One region of the Modestobacter roseus genome, then DNA from elsewhere that is predicted to be linked to it. Evidence: riboswitches for the same ligand, from Rfam matches in the RefSeq annotation. Region 1 holds a riboswitch; the other holds the start of a gene.
The links. Region 1 has a riboswitch for cyclic di-AMP ahead of JD78_RS15935 (C40 family peptidase). Riboswitches for the same ligand answer to the same signal wherever they lie in the genome.
Positions count from the first base shown of each region.

Region 1 (7,118 bases):
GGCCCTCGCCGTAGAGCGAGATCGGCAGCAGGGTGAGCAGCCCGCCGACCAGGGACAGCCCGGTGCCGGCCTCGGCGAGCCGGGTGAGCGCGGCGGGGGCGCCGAGCTCGGCGGGCAGCACGTCGGCCAGCCGGGCGGTCAGCCGCTCGACGGTGTCCCCGCCGGTGACCCAGCTGGTGAGCGCGAGGGAGAGCACCAGCCCCGGGACGACGGCGATCCCGGCGTAGAAGGTGAGCCCGGCGGCGATGAGCGCGGTGTCGCGCCCACCCAGCCGGCGGCGCACCGACGCCGCGAGCCCCCGCACCTCCTCCGCCGCCCGCACCGGGTCATGTGACCACGCCGCGGGCCGGGACCGCGCAGCGGCGGGCCGGGCGTCAGTCGACGAGGCCGCCGACCAGCAGCATGTAGCCGAAGATCACGACCAGGATCAGCGCGATGGCGCCGGCGACGATCGCCCGGCTGCGGTTCTGCCGGGACTTCGACGTCGGCTGCGGGTCGGAGGGGTCGTTCGGCGGCGTGCTCATGGCGGCTCCCGTCGTCGTCAGGGCCGGGTGGCCCCTGGCTCTGCAGCCTCCGTTCCCCGTGAGCGGCTGATCACGCACGGATCGCGGGAGTCAGCGGCCGAGCAGGTGCTGGGCCGCGGCGAACCCGCCGAGCCCGCTGACCGCACCGCCGCGCACCGTGCCCCCGGACGACGCGGCGACCACCCGCGGGTGCGACGTCGCCACGCCCCAGGTGCCGGCCTGGGCCGGGTCGGTGGCCACCGGCCAGGACAGGTCGCCGTGGAAGATGTGCCCGCCGGGCATGGCCAGTGCGGCCTCGACGTCCAGCGGCGAGGCCGCCTGCAGGCAGGGCCGGCCCTCGGCGTCGATGGCCAGGCAGTCGGCCAGCGGCTCGGTGAGGTGGTCGTCGAACTGGGCGACGACCCGGCGCACCGCCTCCTCGCGGGTGCCCACCGGGTCGGCCGCGAACAGCTCCGCCGGGGTGTGCAGGCCGAAGAGGGTCAGCGTGTGCAGCCCGGTGCCGCCGGTGATCGACGGGTCGGTCAGCGAGTGGCAGTACACCTCGAACGGGACGACGTCCGGCAGCTGCCCGGCCGCGGCCTTCGCGTACGCGGCGTCGATCGCCGACGCCGACTCGTCGACGTGCACCGTGCCGCTGAACACCCGGTGCGGGTCGTCGCCGGAGCGCAGCCCGGGCAGCCGCCGCAGCACCATGTTGACCTTGAGCTGGGAACCCGACGGTCGCGGGCCGGCCGGCGCGCCGAGCAGGTCGTCCAGCACCGCCGGCGCGGCGCCGCCCACGAGGTGCCCGGCGTCGGCCGCGTGTGCGACCCCGTCCGCGTCGGTCCAGTGCACCGTGACGCCGTCCGCGCGGGTCTCCAGCGCGGTCACCGTGGCCCCGGTCAGCAGCGTGGCGCCGGCGGCCCGGGCAGCGGTGGCGATCGCGCCGCTGACCGCGCCCATGCCGCCGACCGGCACCCGCCAGCGGCCGGTGCCGTTGCCGACCAGGTGGTAGAGGAAGCAGCGCCCGGCCAGCCCGTCGGCGGCGTGCACGTCGGCGAAGGTGCCGATCAGCCCGTCGGTGAGCGCGATGCCGCGCACGTCGTCGTCGGTCAGGTGGTCGCCGACGACGTCGGCCAGCGGCCGCTCGCGCAGGTCGTGCCAGATGCCCGGGTCGCGCAGCCGCCCGGCGAGCTCCGCCTCGCCGGGCAGCGGCTCGGTGAGGGTGGGTGCGAGGTCCTCGGCGAGGGTGCTCAGCCGGCCGTAGAAGCGCTGCCAGCCGGCCAGCTCGGCGTCGGAGCCGGTGAGCGCGCGGAAGGACGCCGCCGTCGCGGGCCCCTCGTCCCGCTCGACCAGCAGGCTCCGGTGCCGCCCGTCGCGGCGCAGCGGGGTCCAGGACGCCACGGCCCGGTCGCGCAGGTCCAGCGGCAGGCCCAGGTCGGTGACGATCCGGTCGGGCAGCAGGCTGACCAGGTAGGAGTACGCCGACAGCCGGACGTCGACGCCGGGGAACACCTGCTGGCTGACCGCGGCGCCGCCGAGCACGTCCCGCCGCTCCAGCACCAGCACCGACCACCCCGCCCGGGCCAGGTAGGCGGCGGCGACCAGGCCGTTGTGCCCGCCGCCGACCACGACCGCGTCGTACCGCGCCGCCGTGCTCACGCCAGGTCCCGGGCGGGGCGCGGCGCGAACGGGGCGTCGACGTCGTGCCCGAACGGCACCGCGACGGCGAGGTGGGGGGCGGCCCAGGGGGCGGTGGCAAGGGTCGGCACCGGGTCATCCTGGCGGGCCGGGGACCGCGGGGCGCTAGCAGGTCCGGCGCACGCTCCCGGGCAACGCCGCGCCGGGAGCCCGTCGGGCCGCCCAGCGGAGCCGGCGCGTGGGCGGCCCGTGCGATCGCGGAGCGTGATCAGACGGTCGCCGGGGCCGGGGGGACAGCACCGGCCGGGGGTCGGGGGGGGGCTCCGACCGGGCGCCCGCGGGTGCCCAGGTCGGGTCGCGTGTCGCCGGTCCGGACCCGGAGCCCGGGGAGAGTGGTCGGGTCCGGGAGCCGCGAATCCCGGCGCGCCAGTCACCCTCGGTGAGCGTGTTGGAGCACACCACCGGAGTTTCTCAACAAAATCGCAATGAGCCTTTGTCACGAGCCCATAACGCCCTTACGGTGGGCGGCGGTCCGGACGGGCACCTCAGCCACCCCTCGGTGGCGACCGACCAGACCGCCGCCGAACTCCACGGCCCGCGCACGACGGCGGGCCAGGGGACCGGGGACCCACCGCAGCACTGGGGTGAAGCACTGCGCGGCCCAGCCGGGCCGCAGGTGCCGGGTGTCTTCCCATCCGAACCCGTCAGCTAACTCGGTAGGCGGCACGTTGGAAGAAAGGACCACCCGCCGAACATGGCGAGTTCGCTCAACCCTGCCCGTCGCGGGTCCGTCTCCCGCCGGGCCGTCGTCACCCTCATCGCCGCCGGCGCCCTCGTCGCCGCCCCGCTGCTCGCCCCCGCGCCCGCCGCGGCCGAGCCCACCACCTCCGCCGAGGCCGCCACCCTGGTCGCCGAGCGCGCGCACGACCTCGAGGTCGTCACCGAGCAGTTCAACGACGCCCGCGTCGAGCTGGACACCAAGCAGGCCGAGGTCGACGCCGCCACCGCCCAGGTCGCGGCCGCCGAGGCCGCCCTCGCCGGGGCCCGCGACCGGGTCCGCGAGGTCGCCCGCAGCGCCTACACCGGCGACCAGCTGAGCACCCTGCAGGCGATGCTCACCAGCGAGTCCGCCGACGAGCTGATGGACCGGGTCGGCACGCTGGACTCGATCGCCGACCACAACAACGGCATCCTCGGCGAGGCCGTCACGGCCGACGAGCAGGCCACCGAGGCCAAGGCGGCGGCCGAGGCCGCCGCCACCGAGGCGCAGGCCCAGCTCGACCAGGTCGAGGCGCAGCGCACGGACCTGAACAAGCAGATCGCCGAGTACCAGGCGCTGTACGAGCGCCTCTCCGCCGCGGAGCAGGCCGCCTCGCGGGCCGAGGCCGAGCGCCGGCACGCCGCCGAGGCCGCCGCGGCACAGCAGGCGTCCGGCTCCGGCTCCGGTTCCCGTGGGGGCGGCAGCGCCGCCCGCGGCGCGGCTCCGGCCGCGCAGGCCCCGTCCGCGCCGGTCGTCGCCTCCAGCGGCGCCGCCGGGACGGCGGTCAGCACCGCCATGGCCCAGCAGGGCAAGCCCTACGTGTGGGCCGCCGCCGGTCCGGGGTCGTTCGACTGCTCCGGTCTGGTGCAGTACGCCTACGCCGCCGCCGGTGTCTCGCTGCCGCACTCCAGCCGGGCCCAGGCCAGCATGGGGCGCGCGGTGTCCCGGGGTGAGCTGCAGCCGGGCGACCTGATCGCCTTCTACTCCCCGGTCAGCCACATCGGCATCTACATCGGCAACGGCCAGATGGTGCACGCGCCGACCTCCGGCGACGTCGTCAAGGTCGCCAGCATCGACGTGATGGGCAGCATCACCGCGATGCGCCGCATCGCCGGCTGAGGAAGGACCCCGTCCCGCTCACCCCTCGCACGTTCGGGGTGAGCCCCCGGACAGGGCCGCTCCAGCGCTTCACCACCGGTGCCCCGGTCGCCGCACGGCGACCGGGGCACCGGTGTCTCCGGGGGACGTCGATCACATCCGGGAGACCGCGGCGCCGGTGGTTCGTTGTCCCCGGTCGTGGCTGCCCGACTGCTCGCCCCTGCCCCCGTGGCCCGCGCCTTCCGCGTCGTCGCCGTCGCCGAGGCGGTGTCCTGGGTGCTCCTGCTCGCCGGGATGTTCGTCAAGTGGGTGCTGCGCACCTCCGAGGTCGGCGTCCAGGTCTTCGGCCCGGTGCACGGCGCGGTCTTCGTCGCCTACGTCGTCGTCACGCTGGTCGCCTGGCGGGTGCTCCGCTGGTCGATCGGCACCACCGTCCTGGCGCTCGCCGCCTCGGTGCCGCCGCTGGTCACCCTCTGGTTCGAGCACTGGGCCCGGCGCACCGGCCGGCTGCCGGTGGGGGAGACCGCGACCGCCAGCGCTGGCTAGCCTCGCGGCATGGCCGACCCCGTGCTGCCCTCCACCGCCCGCACGCTGCTGGCGCGCACCGCCCGTGTGCAGCGCGACGGCCGGGCGCCCAGCCTGGTCGCCGGCGTCGTCCGGGGCGGTGGGCTGGCCTGGTCGGCGGGCCGCGGGGACGTCGCCGAGTCGCACACCGACGTCCAGTACCGGCTCGGCTCGATCAGCAAGACGGTCACCGCCCTGGTGGTGATGCGGCTGCGCGACGAGGGCGCCCTGCACCTCGACGACCTGCTCGACGAGCACGTGCCGGGCACCCCGCTGGGCGACCGCACCGTCGGCCAGCTCCTCTCCCACCTGGCCGGGGCGGGCTCGGAGAGCCCGGGCGGCTGGTGGGAGCGGGTGCCCGGCGGCACCCTGGACGAGCTCCCGCTCAGCGACGACGACGTGGTGCTCGGTGCGGCGCGGCGGTTCCACTACTCCAACCTGGGCTTCGGCCTGCTCGGTGAGCTCGTCGCCCGGCACCGCGGGGCGCCATGGGCGGACGTCGTGCGCGCCGAGGTGCTGCTGCCGCTCGGCATGACCCGCACCACCCCACGCCCCAGCGGGGCGGCCGCCCAGGGGCACGCGGTGCACCCGTGGGCCGACGTCGTCCTGCCCGAGCCCGAGCACGACGCCGGGGTGATGGCCGCGGCCGGTCAGCTCTGGGCGACGCTGGCCGACCTGGGCCGGTTCGCCGCCTTCCTGCTCGGCGACACCGCCGAGGTGGTCTCCCCGGCGACGCTGGAGGAGATGACGGTGCCGGCCGGGGTCGACGCCTCAGCGGCCGGCTGGTCGGCGTACGGGCTGGGCCTGCAGGTGGTGCGCGCCGACGGGGTGACGCTGGTCGGCCACGGCGGCTCGATGCCCGGGTTCCTCGCCGGGGTGTTCGTCGACCGGGCCGAGCAGACCGGCGCGGTCGTGCTGGCCAACACCACCAGCGGGCTGGACCCCCTCGTCCCCGGGCTGCTGGCCGACCTCCGGTCGGCCGAACCGCGCGTGGTCGAGGCCTGGACGCCGGCCGCCCCGCCCGTGCCGCTGGAGACCCTGGGGGTGTGGTTCTGGGGGCCGGCCCCGCACGTGCTGCGGGCGCAGGGCGACCGGTTGCTGCACCTGGGCCCGCTGCCCGGCCGGCCGGGCCGGGCCAGCCGGTTCGCCGCCCGGGGGGACGGGACCTGGGTGGGGCTGGACGGTTACTACGCGGGCGAGACCCTGCGGATCGCCCCGGACCACCTGGACCTGGCGACGTTCGTCTTCACCCGCACGCCCTACGACCCGGCCGCGCCGGTGCCCGGCGGGGTCGACGAGCGCGGCTGGCAGGGTCCGCGGTGACCGCCACGGGGGCCGGGCCGCGGGTGATCGGGATGATCGGCGGGATGAGCTGGGAGTCCAGCGCGCTGTACTACCGGCTGGCCAACGAGCTGGTCCGGGAGCGGCTCGGTGGGCTGCACTCCGCCCGGCTCGTGCTGTCCTCGGTCGACTTCGCCGACATCGAGCGCTGCCAGGCCGCCGGGGAGTGGACGCAGGCCGGTGAGCTCCTCGCGGCGGCGGCCCGCGGGGTGGAGGCCGCCGGGGCCGAGCTGCTGCTGCTGTGCACGAACACCATGCACAAGGTGGCCGACCAGGTGCAGGACGCCGTGGGCATCCCGCTGCTCCACCTGGCCGACGTCACGGCGGACGCGGTGACCGCAGCCGGACTCGACACGGTGGGGCTGCTGGGCACCGCCTTCACCATGGAGCAGGACTTCTACCGCGACCGGCTCACCCGGCACGGGCTGCGGGTGCTCGTGCCCCCGGCCGACGACCGGGCCGAGGTGCACCGTGTCATCTACGAGGAGCTGGCTTTGGGCGTGGTGCGGGAGCGGTCCCGGGAGGCCTACCGCGCCGTCATCCAGCGGCTGGTCGAGGCCGGTGCCCGGGGAGTGCTGCTGAGCTGCACGGAGATCGAGCTGCTCGTCGGGCCGGACGACAGCCCGGTGCCGGTGTTCCCCACCACCCGGCTGCACGTCGAGGCGGCGGTCGCCGCCGCCCTCGCGGACTAGGGACGGTCGAAGGCGTCCATCGTCGTCTTGACCACCGCGCCGTAGGCCAGGTGCGGGACGACGTCGCTGACCCAGTCCGTGGTCGACCAGGTGCGCGGGTCGGTGATGCCCAGGACGGTCATCGGTCCGTTCGAGCCGATCAGCACGCCCACCGTCGTCAGCGCGGTGCCGACCAGCGGCGCGGAGCGGAACCCGGCGGCGCGGGCCAGGCCGGCGAGCACCCCGACGCCGACCCCGGCGACCAGCCCGGTCATCGGGCCGAGCCCCTGCACCCGGTTCTGCCGGGTCCCCTCGTCGCCGGGGATCTGCACGTGCACCTTGTCGGCCAGCGCCTCGACGGTCTGCTCCGGGGTCGAGCTGCTGCCCCGCCCGCGCACCACCATGTCCAGGTAGGTGACGGCGTTCAGCGCCGTCGTCCCGGCCGCGCCGGCGGCGGCGCCCCGCAGCACCCAGCCCACGGTGCTGATCCCGCGCCGGCCCTTGCCGATGGTGCCCAGAGGGGTCCGCTTCGTCATGCGC
Region 1 covers NZ_VLKF01000001.1:3,324,094-3,331,211, reverse strand. Annotated here, with positions in the region: gene JD78_RS15950 (YhjD/YihY/BrkB family envelope integrity protein) at 1-322, opposite strand, end outside; gene JD78_RS15945 (hypothetical protein) at 375-524, opposite strand; gene JD78_RS15940 (phytoene desaturase family protein) at 615-2,165, opposite strand; cyclic di-AMP (ydaO/yuaA leader) riboswitch at 2,714-2,883, shown strand; gene JD78_RS15935 (C40 family peptidase) at 2,899-4,023, shown strand; gene JD78_RS15930 (DUF3817 domain-containing protein) at 4,201-4,548, shown strand; gene JD78_RS15925 (serine hydrolase domain-containing protein) at 4,558-5,889, shown strand; gene JD78_RS15920 (aspartate/glutamate racemase family protein) at 5,886-6,599, shown strand; gene JD78_RS15915 (hypothetical protein) at 6,596-7,114, opposite strand.

Region 2 (7,118 bases), 1.8 Mb from region 1:
GTGGCCACCGTGACGTACCCGGGCGTGGACAGCCCCGTGGACACCAGCCGCATCGCGCCCCGCTGCTGGGCCGGCCGCTGCGCGTGGACGGTCAGGCCGCCGTGGTCGGTCGGCGTGTAGAACCACCGCCGGCGCTCGGCATCGGAGGCATCCGAGCTCGGCACCGGCGCGGTGGCCACGCGTCGCTGCTCGGCGTCCAGGGAGTCCAGCCACGCCCCGGCCGCCTCGGCCATCCGCGCGGCCACCTCGCGCGCCGCCCGACCATCCGGGCCGTCCTCGTCCGCCACGGTCCCCGGAGCCGCCATGCCGGCAACGTAGCGCGCGCCGGGCTTTCCGGCGCTCGGAGACACCTCGTAACGTGATGCCCGTCACTCTGCTGTCGATGCCGTCCGAGCGCCTGGAGGAACCCCTGTGCCCACCCCCACCGACGACCGCCGCGACCTCCTCACCGTGATCGCGTCCATGCGGGCCGCGCCCGGCAAGCGGGACGAGCTCCGGGCGGCCCTCGAGGCGCTCGTCGAGCCGACCAGCCGGGAGCAGGGGTACGTCAACTACGACCTGCACCAGGGGGTCGAGGACCCGGACGCGTTCTTCTTCTACGAGAACTGGGAGTCCGGGCAGGACCTGGACGCCCACCTCGCGGCGGAGCACCTGACGGCGTTCGCTGCCCGGATCCCCGAGCTGCTCGACGAGGCCGGGCTGACGGTGAACCGCGTGCGGCGGATCGCCTGACCTCAGGCGGTCCCGTCGGCGGCGGCGCGCTCGTCGAGGACCCCGACGAACGCCGAGGCGACGAGGGCGACCGTGCGGTCGTCGTCCTGGGCCAGCCGCCGCAGCACCTCCTGGCCGGTGGTCCCCGCCAGCTCCACCAGCGCCTGGGCCAGCCGGATCCGCACCGCGCCGTCGGCCGGCGCAGCGGCGAGCTCGTCGACCAGCGCCGCCAGGATCCGGTCCGCGCACCCGGGGTCCTCCGACAGCGCTCCGAGCACCTCCGCGGCGGCCACGTCGTCGGCTCCCTCGACCACCATGCCGACCAGGGTCGGCACGACACTGGTCATGCCCTGCCGGCCCAGCGCGAGGGCCGCGTGCCGGCGCACCGTCCCGTCCGGGTCGTCGAGGGCCGCGACGAGCACCTCCGTGGCCCCCGGCGCCGTCTCGCCCAACTCGGCGATCGCCACCACCGCCCGCCGCCGGACGTCGACGTCGGCCGAGCGCGCCCCGGCCGCCAGCGTCGCCAGGCCCTCGCCCCCCGCGCGGGCCAGTGCCCAGCGCAGGGCGCCCGCGACGTGCGGGTCGGCCTCCGCCAGGACGGAACCGGCCAGCACCTCCGCGGGGATCGGCCCGTCCTCCGGCTGGGTCAGCACGGCCTGCTGCCGGCGTGCCGCGCTGCCCGAGGAGAGCCCCTGGAGCAGGTCGACGACCCGCAGGACCCCGGCCAGTCCTCGGGCGCCGACGCGTCGATCGCACGCAGCCGGTCGAGCAGTTCCCGTTCCCGCTCCAGGCGCTCCTCCGTCCACCGGATGAGGTCGCCGACCAGGGCAGACGGCGTCATGGCCGGGTCGTCCAGCGCGCGGGCCACCTGCCGGAGCGACAGGCCCAGGGACCGCAGGCTCTCCACCCGGAAGATCCGCCGGATGTCCTCGGCCGAGTACTCGCGGTAGCCACCCACGGTGCGGCCGGTCGGGCGCACCAGCCCGAGGGCGTCGTAGTGCCGCAGCATCCGGGCGCTCACCCCGGACCGACGGGCCACCTCACCGATCAGCACCGTCCGGCCTCCGTCGCCTCGACCGCCGCGGCCCGTTCCGGGCCGAGTGCGACGAGCCGCTTCGCCTCGTCGACCGCGGCGTCGAAGCCGGCCTCCGGGTCGTGCCGGAGCCGGTCCGTGGCCCGGGCGTGCGTGGCGACCATCGGGTCCGGGCACCGCGCAGCCTCCGCCAACGCGGTCTCCGCGGCGTCGCCGAGCTCGACCAGGGCCCGGCTGAGGCTGCGCTGCACCTCCCGGTCGCCCCGGCCCAGCTGGGTGACCAGCTCCTCGGCCAGCCCCCGCTCCGCGCCGTCGGGCGCCAGCGCGACGGCGACCCGCCACGCGGTCCGGGCCACCTCGTCGTCCGGGTCGCGCAGCAGGTCGCCGGTGATCCAGGGCCAGGCGCGCCCGTCACCGATCTTGGACAGCGAGTGCAGGGCCTGGGCGCGGGCCCGGGCGTCCTCGGCGGCCAGTTCGCGGCGGATCCGGGGCAGCGTGACCTCCGCCGGGAGTCGGGTGAGCGCCCAGGACAGCATGTCCCGCACGAAGAAGTCCGGCTCGACCGCGCACCGCTGCACCAACGTCTCCAGCAGGTCGCGGTCGGGGCGGGTGCCGGCCGCCAGGGCTGCCCGCAGCCGCACCGAGGCGTTCTCGGCGCGCAGCGCGGCGTGCAGCGTCGTGCCGTCCGTCGTGTCCATGGGGTCCACCTCCGGCACCCAGCGGACACCGTGACACGGTGTCAGGGTCAAGCCGACGCGCGCGGGGTCCGGGGGCGCTGCGCCCCGCCGCGTGGCTCAGCGCGGCACGAGCACCGACCAGGCGTGCGGCTGCACCCGCCACAGCCGGGACCCGACGGCCTCCTCGAGCTCGCCGTCGGCCACGAGGTCGACCGGGCCGCCCGTGACGGCCACCTCACGGCCCCGGACGACGAGGACGTCGTCGCGCTCGACGTGCCGCCCCTCACGCAGCGCCGCGGCGAAGGCCGCGCGCGCCAGCGGCCCGGTCGCGACGGAGACGACGACGTCGACGAGCCCGTCGTCGAGGCGGGCTCCCGGGGCGATCGGTGTCGCACCGCCGATGGTGGGGCCGTTGCAGACGGCCGCCATCAGGACCGGCGTCTCCCCGTCGGCCGCCCATCCGGCGGCCCCGTGCCCGGCGACCCGGCCGTCGACCTCCACGCGCAGGCACCAGCCGTCCGTGCTCACGCCGGCGACGAGCGCCCCCACCGGGTAGGCGACCTTGCCCAGCCGCTCCTTCAGACCCGCCGCCTCGGCCGACGCCCGGGCCCCGGCACCCCCGTGGACGGCGTTGACCACCACGCCCCCGTCGTCGTCGCGCACGAGGTCCAGCCGCCGCGGGATGCCGTCGAGCACGACCGCGGCGCTCCGCGCCGGGTCGAGGGGCAGGTCCAGGGCCTGGCCGAGGTCGTTGCCGGTCCCGAGCGGGATGATCCCCACCGGGTCCTCCGGGTCCAGGCCGCCGGCGGCGTCCAGCGCAGCGACCGCGGCGTGGACGGACCCGTCGCCGCCGACGACCACGAGCCGCCGGCCCTCCCGGTCGGACACCGCCCGCCGGAGCTCGTCGGCGGACGCCGTCGCGGCCACGGTCACGTCGGCACCCGAGCGGAGCGCGGTCAGCACCGTCTGCACCGAGTCGTCGTCGGTGGTCCCGGCGGCACCGTTCACCACGACCAGCAGCCGCTGCACTCGCGCACCCCGTTCCCCCGCGGTGGCGGGTGAGTCGACAAGAAACCGTCCCCCACCCTGCACCATCACCCGCCCCGGCCGCCGCACCCGCGGCGGGACGGTGGGTGACGGCGGCAGCCCGGGACCCTCAGGACCCCGCCGCCAGCCCCCGTCGCAGCTCGTCCAGGGCCTGCGTGAGCCCCACCCGCGGCGTCCAGCCCCAGGCCCGCGCACGGTCGGCGCGCAGCTGCCCGGTCCAGACCGGCTCGTCGGTCCACTCCGGCGCCACGCCCAGCGCATCGGTCACCGTGCCCAGGTAGTCCCGCCACGTCGCGGGCTCCGCGGCGACGACGACCGGTGTCGTGCGCCCGGCCGCGGGTCCCCGCTCCGGGTCGTCGGCGGTGGCGACGGCGCCGGTGGCGACGTCGGCGAGGAAGGCGGCGAGGTCGTCGACGTGCACCCAGGCCCAGGTCTTCGCCGGGTTCGCCCGCCGCTCGCCGTCGTGGACAGCCCGGGGCCGCAGCGTGTTCCAGACCGACGTCTCCCCCGCCCCAACGATCGCCGGCGGGCGGACCAGCACGGTGGTGAGCCCGCCGACCTCGGCCAGTGCGGCATCGGTGGCGTTCTTGGTGTCCGGGTAGTCGCCGCTGCCCTCGGGCAGCAGGGGTCCGTCCTCGGCCAGGTCCCCGACACCGGCCGACCGGTCGTAGACCCCGGCGGTGGACACGTGCACCAGCCGGGCGACGCCGGCGTCGCGGGCGGCCCGGGCGATCACCGGCGTGCCCTCGACGCCGACCCGGTGCTGCACCTCCCGGGGGGAACCCATCGGGTGGACCGTGGTGACGACGGCGTCGGCACCCTGCACCACCGTCCGGGCGAAGGCCTCGTCGGCGAAGTCGCCGACGTGCTCGGTGACCCCGTCGCCGTCCGGGGCGCTGCCCGGGCGCCGGACGACGGCCCGCACCCGCGCCGCCCGTTCGACCAGCGCCCGGCACACCGCGCTGCCCACCAGTCCGTTCGCACCGGTCACCACCACGACGGGAGAGGGAGGGGTCACGCCGTCCACCCTGCCAGCGACCGCACGGCGCCGCGCGGCAGGCGACGCAGGACCACCGCCGGCGGCGTCCCCGCCCGGGGACGACCGGGCGGGGACGCCGTTCGACGAACAGACCTCAGGGGCCCGCTCCGGCCGGCGTCAGCCGGGCAGGAACGACACGTGCGGGTGGTCCATGTGGTTGGCGGTGGGCGACCCACGGTCGGCCATCGCCTGCCACGTGCCGGTGCGGACCTGGTAGATCCGCTGCTGCCAGATCACGTACTCGACGCGGAACCGGGCGGCGTTGTCGATGACGTACTGGGCGACGGCGTCGCCCTTGGCCCGGTCGGTGTGCACCATGAAGTCGGCCGCGAGGTCCTCGGTCGGGCTGTGGCCGGGCCGGGTGACGACCGATCCGACCCCGAACCGCTCGGCGACCTCCTGGACGGCGGGACGGACGTGCGGAGCCCACACGTCGTAGGCACCGGCGGCGGCAGCGGGCGCGGCCCGCTCCGCGCTCCGGCTGGCCGCCCGCTCGGCGACCCGGGGAGCGGCAGCAGCGGGGGCGGGCACGCCGCCGAGGGTGAGCCGCTGACCGACGCGCAGGGTGTTCGGGTCGGCCCCGACGACCCCCCGGTTGAGGGCGTGCAGCTGCTGCCACGTGGTGCCGTGGGCAGCCGCGATCCTGCCGAGCGTGTCGCCCGCGCGGACGACGTACTCCCCGGAGGCCGTGGTGGCGGGAGCCGTGGTCGCGGGCGCCGCGGTGGCACCACCGATGGTGAGCACCTGACCCACGCGCAGCCGGTTCGGGTCGCTGAGGACGCCGCCGTTCTCCGCGTAGATGGTCTGCCACGTGGTGCCGTGCGCCGCCGCCAGGCGGCTGAGGGTGTCGCCGGGAGCGACCGTGTGCTCCGCGGCGTGCGCCGGGGCGGCCACCGCGAGCGGGACCGAAGCTGCGGCCACGACCGCCAGGGCGGGACGGGCCAGAGACGCCACGGTGGGGCGCCGGGTGGGACGGCGGTGCCGTCCCCGGTGTCGCTGTGTCATGGGGATGTGCCTCTCACCGCCTGCGGAGTTAGCTGTCGGGTTCGGGCGAGAGCTGCCCGGCCGCGCATGCGGCTTCACCCCAGGGCCCGAGGGCCCGGTCCTGCGTGTGGGTCCCCCGCGCCTGCCCGTCGTGTCGCTGGTCCGGTGGCGGTGGGCAGGTTCGGCGGTCCGCCAGCCGGGCCCACCGCAGTCGGTGGACGGGCGCACGGTAGGCAGACGGCCACGGGCGGGGGCAATTCCGCCGGGGCCGTCCACCGGGCTCCGGACCGCCCGGATCGGGGGTGTCGGCGGTGCGCCGGCACCCCGCCTCGGACACCGCTGGACGGTCAGGTGTCCGGCGCCTGGCCAGCGCGTTCCGCCGATCTCGGCCGGTGTCCTCCCGGACCGGTCGGCCCCCGCCGGACGGCCGTCCAGCTGCTGAGTTGGTTGTACCCTGAACTCACTCGCGGTCGGGGTGTCGTGACCGTCTGCAGTCGACCGCGCCAGCGCGCCCCGGCGCCGGCAGCCACCGGCCCCCGGGCCCGACGCCATGCCCACCGCCGGTGGCCCACGCGCAGCGGCCGACGCGCTCGCGGCCCTAGGCTGCCGCATCGTGGACCAGCAGGCACTGACCTCGATCGTCCATCGCTACTGGGACGGGCTGTGGAACCGCCGCGATCTCACGGTGATCGACGAGCTCATCGCCGAGCCCTACGTGCGGCACTCCTCCGCCGGGACCCGGTCGCTCACCCGGGCCCAGTTCACCCGGGAGGTCCGCGACTCCTGGCAGCTGCTGCACGACCCCGCGACCACCGTCGACGACCAGGTGACGGCGGAGGACCGGGTCTGGACGCGGGCCACCACCACCGGCCTGAACCTGGACACCGGCCAGACCTCGGTGGTCACCTGGCTGGTGGTGCACCGGGTCGCCGACGGCCGGATCGCCGAGTCCTGGAGCGCCACCCTGCCCGGCGTCGACTGGCGCTGACCGTCCCCGCCACGCGGGGCTCCTCGGTCAGCCCAGGTCGCGCAGCCGCTGCGCGCCGGCCATCCGACGCCGGCTGACCACCGCGTACAGCGCGACGAACGCGAGCACGCCGACCCCCATGCCGAGCAGCGTCCAGCGCAGCCCGATGGCGTCGGCGAGCAGGCCCAGCGGGAGGGCGGCGATGCCGAACGCGCCGAAGCTGAGCATGATCAGCCCCTGCACCCGCCCGTGGTACTCCAGGTCCGAGAGGGCGATGAGCTGCGACTGGTTGGTGGTCTGGAAGGCGAGCATCGACGCGCCCACGGCGAGGAGCACGACCACGGCGACGGCGGCGTTGGGTGCGATCGCCAGCGCGCAGATGGCGATGCCGAAGACCGCGCCGGAGGCCACCAGCACCCGGGTCTGCCGGACCCACGAGCTGCGCCGCCCCAGCAGCAGCCCCGCCGCCACCCCGCCCACCGCGGACGTCGCCGCCAGGACCCCGTAACCGACCGAGCCGAGGCCGAACAGGTCGCTGGAGATGGTCGGCATGAAGGCCAGGTACGGCAGGCCCATCATGGCCACGCCGATGCCGCACCACACCAGGGCGCTCAGCTCGGGGTGCCGCCGGACGTAGCGCACCCCGTCGGCGAGCTCGCC
Region 2 covers NZ_VLKF01000001.1:1,477,093-1,484,210, forward strand. Annotated here, with positions in the region: gene JD78_RS07040 (DUF3500 domain-containing protein) at 1-305, opposite strand, end outside; gene JD78_RS07045 (putative quinol monooxygenase) at 412-732, shown strand; gene JD78_RS21690 (HEAT repeat domain-containing protein) at 735-1,364, opposite strand; gene JD78_RS21695 (MerR family transcriptional regulator) at 1,358-1,765, opposite strand; gene JD78_RS07055 (HEAT repeat domain-containing protein) at 1,759-2,442, opposite strand; gene JD78_RS07060 (diacylglycerol/lipid kinase family protein) at 2,539-3,450, opposite strand; gene JD78_RS07065 (NAD-dependent epimerase/dehydratase family protein) at 3,578-4,486, opposite strand; gene JD78_RS21700 (LysM peptidoglycan-binding domain-containing protein) at 4,625-5,428, opposite strand; cyclic di-AMP (ydaO/yuaA leader) riboswitch at 5,535-5,631, opposite strand; gene JD78_RS07075 (ester cyclase) at 6,105-6,479, shown strand; gene JD78_RS07080 (MFS transporter) at 6,507-7,118, opposite strand, start outside.
Region 2: it holds a riboswitch for cyclic di-AMP, as region 1 does, so the genes downstream of both, JD78_RS21700 (LysM peptidoglycan-binding domain-containing protein) here and JD78_RS15935 (C40 family peptidase) in region 1, are expected to answer to the same signal.